DNA from 2 places in the Saxibacter everestensis genome. Region 2 is predicted to be linked to the other one. Evidence: riboswitches for the same ligand, from Rfam matches in the RefSeq annotation. Region 2 holds a riboswitch; the other holds the start of a gene.
The links. A riboswitch is a leader RNA that binds a small molecule or an ion and turns the genes downstream of it on or off. The one in region 2 is predicted to bind FMN.
Positions count from the first base shown of each region.

Region 1: linked by a shared signal. The riboswitch ahead of ribD (bifunctional diaminohydroxyphosphoribosylaminopyrimidine deaminase/5-amino-6-(5-phosphoribosylamino)uracil reductase RibD) and the one ahead of LWF01_RS08590 (nicotinamide mononucleotide transporter family protein) in region 2 are both predicted to bind FMN.

Region 1 covers NZ_CP090958.1:1,373,596-1,380,731, reverse strand. The annotation lists gene LWF01_RS06685 (RidA family protein) at 1-326, shown strand, start outside; gene LWF01_RS06680 (MerR family transcriptional regulator) at 361-1,362, opposite strand; gene LWF01_RS06675 (HEAT repeat domain-containing protein) at 1,367-1,939, opposite strand; gene LWF01_RS06670 (DMT family transporter) at 2,088-3,038, opposite strand; gene LWF01_RS06665 (TetR/AcrR family transcriptional regulator) at 3,035-3,616, opposite strand; gene LWF01_RS06660 (hypothetical protein) at 3,738-3,917, shown strand; FMN riboswitch at 4,011-4,138, shown strand; gene ribD (bifunctional diaminohydroxyphosphoribosylaminopyrimidine deaminase/5-amino-6-(5-phosphoribosylamino)uracil reductase RibD) at 4,279-5,325, shown strand; gene LWF01_RS06650 (riboflavin synthase) at 5,337-5,951, shown strand; gene ribB (3,4-dihydroxy-2-butanone-4-phosphate synthase) at 5,948-7,136, shown strand, end outside.
Region 2 covers NZ_CP090958.1:1,788,662-1,795,797, reverse strand. The annotation lists gene fmt (methionyl-tRNA formyltransferase) at 1-176, shown strand, start outside; gene LWF01_RS08600 (RsmB/NOP family class I SAM-dependent RNA methyltransferase) at 173-1,621, shown strand; gene rpe (ribulose-phosphate 3-epimerase) at 1,843-2,511, shown strand; FMN riboswitch at 2,549-2,678, shown strand; gene LWF01_RS08590 (nicotinamide mononucleotide transporter family protein) at 2,800-3,456, shown strand; gene LWF01_RS08585 (phosphoribosyl-ATP diphosphatase) at 3,492-3,755, shown strand; gene hisG (ATP phosphoribosyltransferase) at 3,796-4,641, shown strand; gene LWF01_RS08575 (PH domain-containing protein) at 4,644-5,105, shown strand; partial or broken gene LWF01_RS08570 (SLC13 family permease) at 5,186-5,482, shown strand; gene LWF01_RS08565 (CaiB/BaiF CoA transferase family protein) at 5,514-6,827, shown strand; gene LWF01_RS08560 (carboxyl transferase domain-containing protein) at 6,820-7,136, shown strand, end outside.

The sequences.
Region 1 (7,136 bases), 420 kb from region 2:
CTGGGCACGCCCGGACCCTCTACATCTCGGGGCAGACCGCGATGAACAACGACGGCAAGCCCCAGCATGACGGTGACATGGCGGCACAGTTGGCGCTGAGCCTCGACAACCTGGAGGCCGTGCTCGACGAGGCCGGCATGTCGCTGGCGAACCTGGTCCGGCTCAACGTCTACACCACCGACGTCGATCTACTCTTCCCGGACTACGGCGTCCTGGCATCGCGGCTGGGTGCAGCCAGTGTCGCGCCGACCACCACGATGCTCGGGGTGACCCGGTTGGCGATCCCAGGCCAGATGGTCGAACTCGAAGGAACCGCCGTCGCGTAATGCGACATCGCCGCCTCGAAAGTGAGCCAGACAATCAGTCGTCGGACTGTCGTGCCTTGAGCACAAACGATGCGGTCAAGGCAACACTGCGAGCCGGATCCTCTGCAAGCATCGTCAAGGTCGTCTGGGCCCGCAGACCGGGGATTCCTGCGAGCACTGCCGCGAGGCGCTGGCGAGCCGTGTCGGTTGCGCCGACCAGCTCGTTAGCGATTGCGTTTGCAATCTCGTCTGCGCAGCCGTGCCGGTTGGCGAGCAGCTCAAGTACGTCAGCGGCTTCGACATCGTCGCTTCCCTCGACAACCAGGGTGAGAAGCGCAGGGATGGCATCGGCCTGACCGCTTGTGCCGCGCGCGAGTACGGCTCGTCGGCTTACCAGCGGATCAGGGTGACGGAAGGCATCGGCGAGGGCAGCAGCAGCCCGTGGAGAGTTGATCTTTTCCAGCGCCGCCACCGCACGATGTCTCCGATTGGCGATCGGAGAATTCAGAGCTTCCGTGAGAACCGGGAGCGCACTGTCGCCGAACCGTGCCAGGGCCCAGTAAAGCGCGCCGGCGGCAAAGGGATCGGCCTCGTGCAGCGCCGCTTCGGCAAGATGGATGGCGTCGCCCTCCTCCTTGCCTGCGACTGACAGGGCGAAGCGTTGGCGCGCGGAGGGGTCGTTGGCGTCGAGTCCGCGAATCAGTCCGATGATTCGCAGTACGTCGGACCATGCAGTGGGGTCGCTTGCTTGCACCTGACCAAGTCGGCGAAGCAGTTCCTCCTCGCGGCCGAGGCGGTCTCGGGTGCGGGTGATGAGCTGTTCAACAATGGATGCCGGGCTGAACGAGAGGTCCGCGAGTACGTCCGCGATCTCGTGCAGGCTCAGTCCGAGCGAGCGGAGTCCTTCCACCTGAAACAGCCGACGGACATCCTGCTCCGAGTACTCGCGGTACCGGCTCGGGGTCCGCTCGGATGGCGACACCAGCCCGAGCCGGTCGTAATGGCGCAGCATCCGAGTACTGATGCCAGACTGTTCAGAGACTTCGCCGATCAGCACCGGTTCACTCCCCGATGACCGGTGCGCCAAGAAGCGCAACGGTCCGGCGCGCTTCGGCGATCGCGGCGTCGAATCCCTCGTCGGGATACTGGATCAGGTGCTCGGTGGCGATGGCGTGTGTGCGCACGGCATCGTCACTATCGGCTTTCGCTCGCTCGACAACGGGCGATGCCGCCGGGCCAAGAGCGACGAAGGCGCGGCTGAGGCTCAGCTGCATCTCGCGGTCCCCCCGGTTGAACTGGGTCGACAATGTCTCAGCGAGTTCAGCTTCACGCCCCGCAGGGACGAGTCCGGCCGCGGTACGCCACGCAGCGCGGGCGACCTCGTCGTTCTCATCCTGCAGCAGGTCCGTTGTGATCGCGGACCACACCCGCCGGTCACCGATCTTCGACAGCGTGTGGAGCGCCTGACTCCGGGCCTGCGCCGTTTCCGACTTGAGCTCGATCAGCAGCCGATCCACGGCTGAATCTGCATCGTGCCGCGTAAGCGCCCAGGTCAGCATGTCGCGCACGTAGAAGTCCGGCTCTACCCCGCACTGCTCCACCAGGACATCGACGTACTTGGGCGCGGGATGCATGCCGGCAGTCAGTGCAGCTTGAAGTCGGGCCGACGGGTCCCCTGCTTCTAGCGCAGTCTTCAATCGCGACGCGATCTGGTTGTCATGTTTCTGGATCACTTCTGGACCACCTCCGCCTTAGATTCAAAACCTTGTCACAGTGTCAAGGTCAAGTGCGGATGACTCCACCGGAGCGGCGAGCTCCTCGAACACCATCGCTTTCGGCCTGCGGAATGTTCGTCGGCGCGAGTACCAGGACGACGAGGGCGGCTGAGATGACACCGAGCCCGACCCATCCTGCGGCAGTCAGGCGTTCGCCGACCACGACAACTGCGAGGATGGCGGCCACGGCAGGCTCGCTCAGCGTGAGGGTGGTCGCGGTGCTGGGTTTCACCCGGCTCAGGCCGTACCCGAAGAGGAAGTACCCAAGGAACATCGGTATCAGAGCCATATAGGACGCGACCACGAATGACTCGGCCGAGGCTACCAGCGGTGCACCCGTGATCAGCAGAACCGGAACCAGCAGAGCGCCACCAGTGCCGAAGACCGCGCCCATCGATGCGGCTCGGCCAGCGCCGTTCTGCATAAGCCGGTGCACCACCCAGGAGTACGCGGCATAGGTGCCACCCGCCAACAGCCCCAGCACTATGCTTGCGCCCGTCGCCAATGCCGAGGACGGTAGCTGGCTCAGCCTCGACAAGCACAGCAGCAGGCCGCCGGTCACTCCGAGCACCGTTGCCAGCATCCACCAGCGACTCAATGCCCTGCGCTCCAACACCCGCTCAAGTACCCCAGACGCCAGCGGGGCCGAGGCGAGCGAGACCACAGTGCCGATCGCCACACCGCCCAGATGCATCGAGCTGTAGAACGCCAACGGATAGATGGCGACCGCCACGGCGCCAGCAGCGACCATAGCCGCGTTGGTCCGAAGTATCGACCATGAGCCCCGCAGCGCGGGAATGGCAATAGCCGCCTGCAACAGTCCCCCGATGCCGAGCGCGGCCGCGCCGATGGCCAACGGGCCTGCATCGGGAGCGAACGTCGCCGCCGTGCCCGTCGTGCCCCAAAGGAACGATGTGGTCAGGATCGCGGCCACGCCCGCGAGCCTGCCCTGGTTCACAGCGCATCCACCATGCCGGAGGCGATCGAGCGGGCACGGATCAATCGCGACGGGTCACCTTCGAGCCCCGCGCGCGCCATCGCGCCCTCCAGCAGGAAGCAGAAGTGCTCCGCCAGTTCTCTCGCCCGGTCTGTATCGGTCAGCTCGGCGAGGTGCGATGTCAGGATTTGCTCAACCTGCTCCTTCTGCCCTCGCACCGCCTCGCGCGCCGGGTCGCCAACCGGGAACTCCGCCGCGGCGTTCAGCAGGCCGCATCCACGGAACCCGTGCTCATAGGCGGTCGAGGCGTGATCGATGTAGGCGTCAAACACCGCCAGCACCCGCTCCCCCGAGGTCGACGCATCGGCAAGCCTGGCGCGGTAGAGCTCAAGCCATTCCTGGTGCCGTGCCCCGATATACGCCAGAACCAATTCTGACTTCGAGGCGAAATTGTTGTACAGGCTCATTTTCGCAACACCGGCCTCGGCCGTGATCGCATCGATGCCCGTCGCCCCCACACCGTCGGCGTAGAACCTGCGCGCCGCCGCATCCAGCAACCGCGAACGCGCCGATGCTGCACGTTTCTGCTCAGTTCCCACAGTTGCCACCCGCGCCTTTCATCGATTAGGTAGATCAGTCTACCCAGCCGCGCTCAAGCGATCGGGACCGTGCCGGAGTGTCGTGGCGCCGGATGTCAGTGCCTGGTCGTAATCTGCCGTCATGGAGATCAACTATTGCCCAGAGTGCGGAACTGATGTCGTCTACATCGGCCTGGCCCGCTGGCCCGATACCGACGAACTGGTCAACGTCGCCCAGTGTCTGGCCGAAGATTGCGGATGGGCCGGCGCGGATATCGAAAGCGATTACCCGGTGCTGGCGGTAAAGCAGTCAGCAGCCTGAGCCGAGTCTGCGAGCAGACCGAGCACCAGCCCTTCACCGCAGCACTCTCAGTTTGTGCTTGTGTTCTGCCCGGAGTTACCCTCATCCAGTAAGAACGTGCTCCGGGGTCGGTGAAAGTCCGAACCGGCGGTGATAGTCCGCGACCCGGCCATTTCGGTGGCCGGTTGACTCGGTGAAACTCCGAGACCGACGGTTAAAGTCCGGATGGGAGGCAGCACGCGTGCGAAACGGCGGAAGTGGATAGGTGACCGGTCCCCTATGTCAGGGGTGACGTCTCCCTATTCATCGACGACGGCAGACACGCAACGGCATTCCTCACCCCGGTTCACTCCATCGACTTATCGATTGCGAGGGACCAGCGGTGACAACCGACGCAGCCGCTATGACGCGCGCCATCGAGCTTTCCCTGCTCGGCGCCAATGGTTGCGCACCCAATCCGCGAGTCGGCGCCGTGATCCTTGATCCGCACGGTGACATCGTCGGCGAAGGCTGGCACGAACGGCCCGGCGAACCACATGCCGAAGTTCACGCACTACGCGCCGCCGGAGACAGGGCCCGGGGCGGAACCGCCATCGTCACGCTCGAGCCGTGCAATCATCATGGCCGCACTCCGCCCTGTTCCGCGACGCTGCTGGAGGCCGGGATCGCCCGAGTCGTCTACGCGGTCGCCGACCCGACCTCCGATGCGCAAGGCGGCGGAGCCAGCCTGGCCGGCAACGGCATCGACATTTCCTCGGGCATGCACGAGCGCGCCGCGCGGGCCGCCAACCAGGAATGGCTTACCGCCGTCGCGCGTCGCCGGGTGCACCTGACGTACAAGGCAGCGATGACGATCGACGGCAGGATTGCAGCCGAAGACGGCACATCGCAGTGGATTTCCTCGGCAAGTTCACGTGCTGACGTCCACCGCTTACGCGGCCAGGCCGACGTCGTCATCGCGGGCCGTGGCAGCGTCTTGCTGGATGGCGCGCGGCTAACCGCCCGCGACGCAGCCGGCCGACTGCTCGACCACCAGCCCCTGCGAGTTGTCGTCGACTCGCAAGGCAGGACCCCACCCGACGCACCGGTTCGCAACGACGATGCGCCGACCCTGATCGCCACCACCGCCGAGTTCGGCGCGGGTGACGACGGCCGGGTTGATCTGGAATCGCTGAGCCGGGTGCTCTTCGATCGCGGCCATCGAGGCGCGCTGCTGGAGGGCGGGGCCACACTCGGCTCGGCGTTCCTGCGCGCCGGTCTGGTCGACCGGCTGATCCTCTATGTCGCGCCGCTGATGCTGGGCAGCGGCACCAGCGTGATCAACGATCTCGGCCTGCACACCCTTGCCGACGCCACGCGCTGGCAGCTCGACGACACAACGATTCTCGGCGGCGATGTCCGCCTCAGCTACACGCTGGAAGACAAGTGAAGGAGCCCGCAATGTTTACCGGAATTATCGAGGAACTGGGCACGGTGGCCGGAATCGATGTCAGTCCCGAAACACAAAGCGCCACACTGCGGATCGACTCCACCCTGGTAGTCAGCGACGCCGCGGACGGAGACTCTATTGCAGTCAATGGCGTCTGCCTCACCGTCACCGGGTTTTCGGCCAGCCAGTTCGCCGTCGACGTGATGAACGAAACCCTGCAGCGGTCGGCGCTGGCGCGGTTGAGGGCCGGCGACCGGGTCAATCTCGAGCGGGCCATGCCAGCGTCGGGACGATTCGGCGGCCATATCGTCCAGGGGCACGTGGACGGAGTGGGCACACTGCTGACTCGCGAGTCCACGCCGAAATGGGACATGGTTCGGATCTCACTTCCGCCGGAACTCCGCCGCTACGTCGTCGGCAAGGGCTCGATCACCGTCGATGGCACCTCGCTCACAGTCGCCTCCGTTGACCAGCAGACGATCTCGATCGGCCTGATCCCGTCGACACTGGCGAAAACGACCCTTGGCACCCGGGAGATCGGTGACCAGGTCAACCTGGAGGTCGATGTGCTCGCGAAATACGTCGAAAACCTGATCAGCATTCCGAACGCCGGGAGCACATCATGAACGTCAGGCTGGATACGATTCCCGAGGCATTGGCCGCCCTCGCGGCAGGAAAACCGGTGGCTGTCGTCGATGACGCCTCCCGGGAAAACGAGGGCGACCTGATCCTCGCCGCAGAACACGCCAGCGCGGCCAGCATGGCCTTTCTGGTTCGGCACACCTCCGGCGTGCTCTGCGCGCCACTTCCGGCCAGCCGGCTTGACGCGCTCGCGCTGCCACCGATGACGGCGATAAACGAGGATGCCAAGGGAACCGCATACTCGGTATCCGTCGACGCCCGAATCGGGGTGACAACAGGGATCTCGGCCGCGGACCGCGCCCGAACATGCCGGCTGCTCGCCTCCGCCGAAACGACGCCCGCGCAGCTCACCCGGCCTGGGCACGTGTTCCCGCTCCGGGCCAGGGAACACGGTGTTCTTGCCAGACGCGGGCATACTGAGGCGGCGATCGACCTCACCCGGTTGGCCGGCTGTAGTCCGGCAGGCGTGATCGGCGAGCTCGTCGCGGACGACGGGAGCATCATGGATGCACCGGCGACCCGCGAGTTCTGCGACAGTCACGGTTTGGTGATGATCTCTATTGAGGACCTGGTGGCCTATCGGTACCTGATCGAATCTCCGCTATCGGCCAGCCCGGCAGTGCTTCTGCCCAGCACGCTGGCACAATCGTCACCGGGCGACGATGCTCCCCGGTTCATGGCGACCGCCTACCGCAACGAGGTCAGCGACGACGAACACCTGGTGCTGACCCTCGGCCTGGATGCACGCTCAGATGAGGCGCCGCTGGTGCGGGTTCACTCGGAATGCCTCACCGGGGATGTCTTCGGATCCAGCCGCTGCGATTGCGGAAACCAGCTGCGCTCCGCAATGCAGGAAATCGCCGAGGCAGGTCGCGGTGTGCTCATCTATCTTCGCGGACACGAGGGCCGCGGCATCGGACTGACCGCGAAGCTCCAGGCGTACGCTCTGCAGGAAGCCGGCCGGGACACCGTCGACGCAAACCTGGATCTCGGCCTCCCGGTCGACGACAGGAGCTATCACGCGGCGGCGGCCATCCTTCGGGACCTTGACGTCACCCGGATCAGGCTGCTTTCCAACAATCCGGGAAAACGGGCGGCGTTGGAAAAAGACGGAATCGAAGTGACGGCGCAATTGCAGCGGCCGTCGATGGCGACGCCGGAAAACCTCG
Region 2 (7,136 bases):
TGGTCGGTACCGGCACTCACCCGGTCCGGCTCGGCAAGGTGAACCCGCCGGGTAAGGGCTGGATGACGGCCATCGACTGGATGCGCGGCGGCGGCGCACAAGCTTTCGATACCGACGGCGGCTTGGCCACCGATGCAGCCTTGGCCACCGACACAGATACCGAGGAGACCCGATGAGCCCCAGACCAAGGCCGGTTCAACCGGGGAAGCTTGAACGCACCGCCACCGCGCCATCGCAGCGGACAAGGCACGCCGACGCACCGCGCGCCGTCTCGTACGCGGTGCTGCAGGCGGTGACCGAGGACGACGCCTACGCCAACCTGGTGCTACCCGGGCTGTTGAGCCGGCGTCGACTCAGCGGCCGCGATGCGGGCTTCGCCACCGAACTCACTTACGGCACGCTGCGTGGACAGGGCTACTACGATGCCGTGATCGCTCGCTGCACCGACCGGGCGCTTGCCGACATCCAGCCGCCCTTACTCAACGCGCTCCGCCTGGGCGCGCACCAGCTGCTCGCGATGCGGGTTGGCGCGCATGCCGCCGTGGATTCGACAGTAGGCCTGGTCAGGTCGGAGCTGGGCATTGGCCCGTCGAAGTTCGCCAATGCGGTGCTGCGGCGTATTTCCGAAGTTCCGGCAGAAGACTGGCCGGCCAAGGCAACCGAAGGCATGTCTGAGGCGGCAGCATTCGCGGCGCGCAGCTCACATCCGGAATGGATCATCCGGGCCTTCCGGCAGGCATTGCTTGCGCACGGTCGTCCGGCTGAGGAGCTCGAAGCCCTGCTGGCTGCGGACAACGTACCGGCGACGCCTGCGCTCACGGCCCTGCCGGGGCTGACAGCGGTACAGGACCTGCTCGACGAGGGTGCCGAGCCCGGCCGATGGTCTCCGGTAGCCGCGCTGGCGGCCGGCCGGGAGCCAGCATCGTTCCCGTCCGTGCGCTCCGGGCTGGTCCGGGTGCAGGACGAGGGGTCTCAGCTGGTGGCTCAGGCTCTGCTGGTGCCCGAGATCGACGAAGCGCGGAACACCGGGCGTTGGCTCGACCTGTGCTCCGGCCCCGGCGGTAAGAGCGCACTGCTTGCGGCGATCGGCGATCAGCGAGGCGCGACGCTCACCGCGGTCGAGCTCAGCGAACACCGTTCCAAGCTCGTTGTGCAGGCGCTGCAACCGCACCGCGGCGACCACGAAATCCTGACCGGAGACGGCCGCGACTTCGGCACTGAGTTTCCGGATCAGTACGACCGGGTCCTCATCGATGTGCCGTGCACGGGATTGGGCGCACTGCGTCGTCGGCCCGAGGCGCGATGGCGACGTCTGCCGGCCGACATACCGGCACTGGCTCCGGTCCAGCGCGAACTGCTCAAGTCCGGCATCAGGGCTGTCCGGCCCGGCGGAGTCGTGGCGTACACGACCTGCTCGCCGCACGCCGCAGAGACGATTGCGGTGATCGAGGACGTGATGAAGTCGACCCCCGGCCTCGAAGTGCTTGATGCGCCCCAGGCGCTTGACACAGTTGCCGGCACCAACATCGGCGCAGGTTCTGGGCGATTCGCCCAGCTGTGGCCGCATCTGCACGGAACCGACGGGATGTTTCTGGCGCTGCTGCGCAAGACCGGCGCCTGAGGGTCGTCGCTGCCGGTCAGTCGCGATCAGGTTGCGGCACGCCGGCTGGTACGGTCCGCTGCTGCTGCCGCAGGCGCTGCCGTTCCCGCCCGGCCCGTTACCGCAGGCGGCGGGATTACCGCAGCCGGCCGTGGCCCGTGGGGACGACGTTCCGGCACGGGGCCATGTTCCGGTATGGGACGAGGGGACGCCGTCGGCGGACATTGGATAGAGTCGGTGTCGTGGGAATTCTAATCAATCCGAGTATTCTGTCCGCTGACTTCGCGAACCTGGAATCCGAGCTGGCAGCGATCTCAGCAGCGGACTACGCGCACATCGACGTGATGGACAATCATTTCGTGCCGAACCTGACCCTGGGGCTGCCGATCGTCGAGCGTCTGGCCAAGGTATCGCCGATCCCGCTGGATGCGCACCTGATGATCGAGAATGCCGATCTGCATGCCCCGGCCTACGCCGAAGCCGGCGCGGCATCGGTGACTTTCCACGCTGAAGCGGCTAAGGCGCCGGTTCGGCTTGCCCGGGAGCTGCGATCGAAGGGTGTTCGGGCCGCCATAGCGCTGAAGCCTGCGACCCCGATCGAGCCGTACCTGGACCTGCTCGGCGAGTTCGACATGATCCTGATCATGACCGTCGAGCCCGGCTTCGGCGGTCAGCAATTCCTCGACGTCTGCCTGCCGAAGATCCAGCGAACCCGCGCGGCAATCTCCGCGGCGAACCTCGACGTATGGGTGCAGGTAGACGGTGGCGTCTCGGCGAAGACAATCGAGCGCGCGGCAGACGCCGGAGCAAATGTTTTCGTGGCCGGCTCCGCAGTGTACTCCGCTGAGAAACCCGCCGCCGCCGTGGACGAGCTGCGGCAGCTGGCTCAAGCGCGCTGCGGCGGGCACTGAACAGCCGCCCTGCGTTAAGCTGTAAGCCTGCAATAAGTACGTGCTCCGGGGTCGGTGAAAGTCCGAACCGGCGGTTATAGTCCGCGACCCGGCACCTTTCGGGGTGCCGGTTGACTCGGTGAAATTCCGGGACCGACGGTTAAAGTCCGGATGGGAGGATGCACGCGACGCGATCGGCATGTCGAACCGCCGCTCGCGCCGAGGGTCAGGTTGCGCCGTCGTTGGCGTCGATCCGAATCCTTGATGGTACCCCGGACCGTGTTTTGAACGCGACCGATGAGGAACACCATGGACATATTCAGCTGGCTGAACACCCCGGCTTTCGAACTGTTGGGCAGGCCCGTGCCCTATTCCGACTTGTTCGGCAATGTCTTCGCCCTGTTGACCGTGGTTCTGGCGCTGCGACGCAATATTCTGTCCTGGCCGGTCCAGATACTCGGTTCGATCCTGTTGTTCTCGGCCAGCATGTCAGCAGGCCTTGGCGGAAACGCCTCCCGGCAGGTCGTCATCGTTGCGGCCGCGATCTGGGGGTGGACCCAGTGGCGAAAGAGCAAGGCGGAATCGGGTTCGGTCACCGTGCGCTGGGCCAGCCGGAAGGAGCGGGTGCTGCTGATTGTCGCGTTGCTCGCGGGCACCGCTTTGTTCGCTTCGATACTGCACATCTGGAACCTGTCCTGGTCTCCGATCCCGGACGCCTATATCTTCATCGGCAGCCTTGTCGCGATGTACGCGCAGGGCCGGGCGATTGTCGAGTTCTGGTTCGTCTGGCTTGCCGTCGATCTGGTCGGCATCCCGCTGGCAGTTAGCGGCGGCCTGGTCTTCTCTGGCGCGGTCTATCTGATCTTCCTGGTCATGGTGATCATCGGACTGCGCGACTGGGCTCGCCGGAGCCGGCAAACTGCGTCGTCGCCGTACGCCTCGGCGTCCGACTTACGAGCACCTTGAGCCGTGAGATTCCGGCAGGCACTAGGCTGGAGGGTGTGAAAACCTTCGACTCCCTGTTTGCAGAACTCCAGGAAAAAGCCGCCAGTCGTCCCGCAGGGTCGAAAACCGTCGCAGAACTGGACGCAGGAGTGCATGCGATCGGCAAAAAGATTGTCGAGGAAGCCGCCGAGGTATGGATGGCTGCCGAGTATGAGTCCGACCGGGAGACAGCCGAGGAGATTTCGCAGCTGCTCTACCATCTTCAGGTGTTGATGGTCGCCAAGGGACTGACCCTCGACGACATCAACACCCACCTCTAGGTGCTCACCACCCACTTAAGACGCCAAGGACTTTATCAACATGCTCCGCATTGCGGTACCAAACAAGGGCGCCCTGTCAGAGGCCGCCGCGACTATGCTCGAGGAAGCCGGCTACCGCCGTCGCCGTGACTCGAAGGAACTCGTCCGGGCCGACCCGGACAACGACGCTGAATTCTTTTTCCTGCGTCCCCGGGATATCGCTGTCTACGTCGGCGAAGGAATCCTCGACGTCGGCATCACCGGCCGCGACCTGTTGCTCGACTCGGGCGCGAACGCTCAGGAGATCGCGACGCTTGGATTTGGCAGCTCGACGTTCCACTACGCGGGCCCGGCCGGCAAGTTCACCGACATCGGTCAGCTGGAGGGACTGCGGATCGCTACCAGTTACCCGACCCTGGTGGCGGCCGACCTGGAGCGTCGTGGCGTGAGCGCGACCCCGGTCAAGCTGGATGGAGCGGTAGAGGTGTCTATCCAGCTCGGAGTTGCCGATGCGATTGCCGACGTGGTCGAAACCGGATCGACCCTTCGGGCAGCCGGGCTTGAGGTGTTCGGCGAATCGTTGCTGGACAGTGAGGGAGTGCTGATCTCCCGCAAAGACACGGAACCGAGCCAGGCCGTGCAGGTGCTGGCGCGCCGGCTGGAAAGCGTGCTGGTCGCGCGTCGATACGTCCTGATGGACTATGACGTTCCCACGGACCTGCTCGACGAGGCAATCAAGCTGACTCCCGGCTTCGAATCGCCGACTGTGTCCGCCATGCATGATCCGCAGTGGATGGCGGTGCGCTCCATGGTGACCCGGGAAGACAGCAACAAGGTGATGGACGCGCTCTATAGCGTCGGAGCGCGCGCCATCCTGGTCAGCACGATTCACGCCTGCCGGATGTAGCCATGCCGGATGGCGAACAGTTACGCGTATTCGCGCCGCGGCGAGCCAGGTTCGTGATGATTCCGCTGGCAGTGATCGTGATGCTCGGCTTCATCGTGATCGGCATCGGCCTCCGGGGCGAAGGTGTCGAAGGATTCGACCTGTTCGACCAACTGAGCCTGCTCGGTCTCGGGGCGCTTTTCGTCGGCATCATGCTCTGGATGGTCTCGGTGCGGGCCCGGCCGTCCGGATCCGGCCTTTACGTGCGGAACCTGGTTCGCGCGCGCAGGCTGACCTGGGCCGAGATCGTGGCGGTCCGTTTCGAATACCTGAGCGGCGACCCTTGGGTCACCCTCGACCTGGCGGACGGGACGACGCTCGCTGTGATGGCGATCCAGCGCGCCGACGGCGAATACGGCTTGCGGGAGGCTGAACGCCTTAGCTCGCTGGTGGACAGTTTGGGGACGGCCGGAAATCCCCGCTGAGGCGGCTCGGAGCGCTAGGTTCGGCGATGCAATAGGAATTTCAGTCCCCGAATCTCCTCCCGAACAGGAGACTGACGCCCGTCTCCGCGTTCGCTTCCTCCACCGCAATCCTCGCGGCGACCATCCCGCTGGCAGTGCCGTTCCTGCTGGGTGGTGAGATTGGAGCCGTAGGAATGATCGCGGCCCTTGCCGTTTCATCGACAATCGTCGACGTTTCACCGTTCTCAACCAACGGGGCGCTGGTACTTGCACTTGCCAATGCCAAGGGCACTGACCGCGATCGGTTCTACAAGCAGATCCTGAGCTACAGTGCCGTAGTTGTCGCCGTCGGTCCGCTGATCGCGCGGCTGGTCCTCGTGGTTCCAGGCTGGCTGTAAGACGACAAGAGAAGAAAGAGCAGGTCCACCGATGACATCATCGCCCGATACCCAAGCGCCCCGCCCCGCCGAGGACGCCTCACCGCTGTCCGGATACACGGTCGTCGACCTGACCCGCGCGCTGGCCGGCCCGCACGCCGGAATGATGCTCGGCGACCTCGGGGCACGGGTGATCAAGGTCGAGACCCCTGGACATGGCGACGACACCCGCAACTGGGGTCCGCCCTTCGTCGGTCCCGAGGACGACAAGCAGGCAACCTACTTTCTTTCCTGCAACCGGAACAAGGAATCCATCGCACTGGACCTGAAGTCCGAGGATGGCAAGGAAGTCCTGACGAAACTGGTCGAACGCGCGGACGTGCTGCTTGAGAATTTCAGGACCGGAGTGCTTGACCGGCTCGGCTTCTCGATGTCGCGGCTGCTGGAAATCAATCCCAGGCTTGTGGTGCTCTCGATCACGGGATTCGGCCACGACGGGCCGGAAGGCGGCCGGGCCGGGTATGACCAGATCGCCCAGGGCGAAGCAGGTCTGATGTCGCTGACAGGTTCAGGGCCGGATGACCCGCAGCGGGTCGGTGTGCCAATCGCCGACCTGCTCTCCGGCATGTATGGCGCCTTTGGGGTCGTCTCCGCGCTGCTGCAGCGTGAACGCACCGGGCGCGGCCAGATCGTCCGCACCTCGCTGATCGCCGCCATCGTCGGCGTGCACGCCTTCCAGGGCACCCGGGCCACCGTGGCCGGCGAGGTACCGCGTGCCGCCGGCAACCACCACCCCTCGATAGCACCGTACGGGTTGTTCCACTGCGCCGATGGCGCCGTGCAGATCAGCGTGGGAAGCCAGGGGCTCTGGAATCGGCTCTGCACCAGGTTCGACCTCGACCCGGAGACGCCGGGCTTTGAGAACAATCCCGCCCGGGTAGCGAATCGTCCAGCGCTGATCGAGACGATCGAGAAGGCGTTCTCGACGTATCAGAGCGAAGAACTGCTGGCGATCCTCGCCGATGCGGGTGTTCCGGCCGGCAAGGTGCGTTCGCTTGATGAGGTGTACGCCTGGGACCAGGTCGAAGCGCAGAAGCTCATCGTCGACGTCGAGCATCCGGTGCTTGGCGACATCCGGCTGCCCGGTCCGCCGCTGCGATTCTTCGGCGCCGACCAGGCGGGGGAGCACGAGACGACCCGCGAAAAGCACAACACGCCGCCGCTGCTCAACCAGCATGAGGAAGCCATTCGGTCGTGGCTCGGACTATCGACGGACGTCGGAACCAGCACGGTCGATGACGGCGCGCTCGATAACGGCGAAACTGATTCCGGCACGATCGAGCAGGGGCCCGGCAGCAATGGCTGAGAAGAAGCGCAGGCTGGGCGCACGCGAACTGTTCGACGTCGCCGTTGACGAAGGCACGTTCATCTCCTGGGACGAACCGCCGGTTCGGATTGCCGGCACTATCAGCGCGGAGTATGCCGCGGAGCTAGCTGCCGCGAGGGAAAAGTCGGGGGTCGACGAGTCGGTGATCACCGGCGAAGGCCTGATCCGGGGCCGACGCGTGGCACTGGTCGCCTGCGAGTTCCGGTTCCTTGCCGGATCCATCGGGCTTGCCGCCGCGGAACGTCTGGTCAAGGCGATCGAGCGCGCCACTGCCGAGGGTTTGCCTCT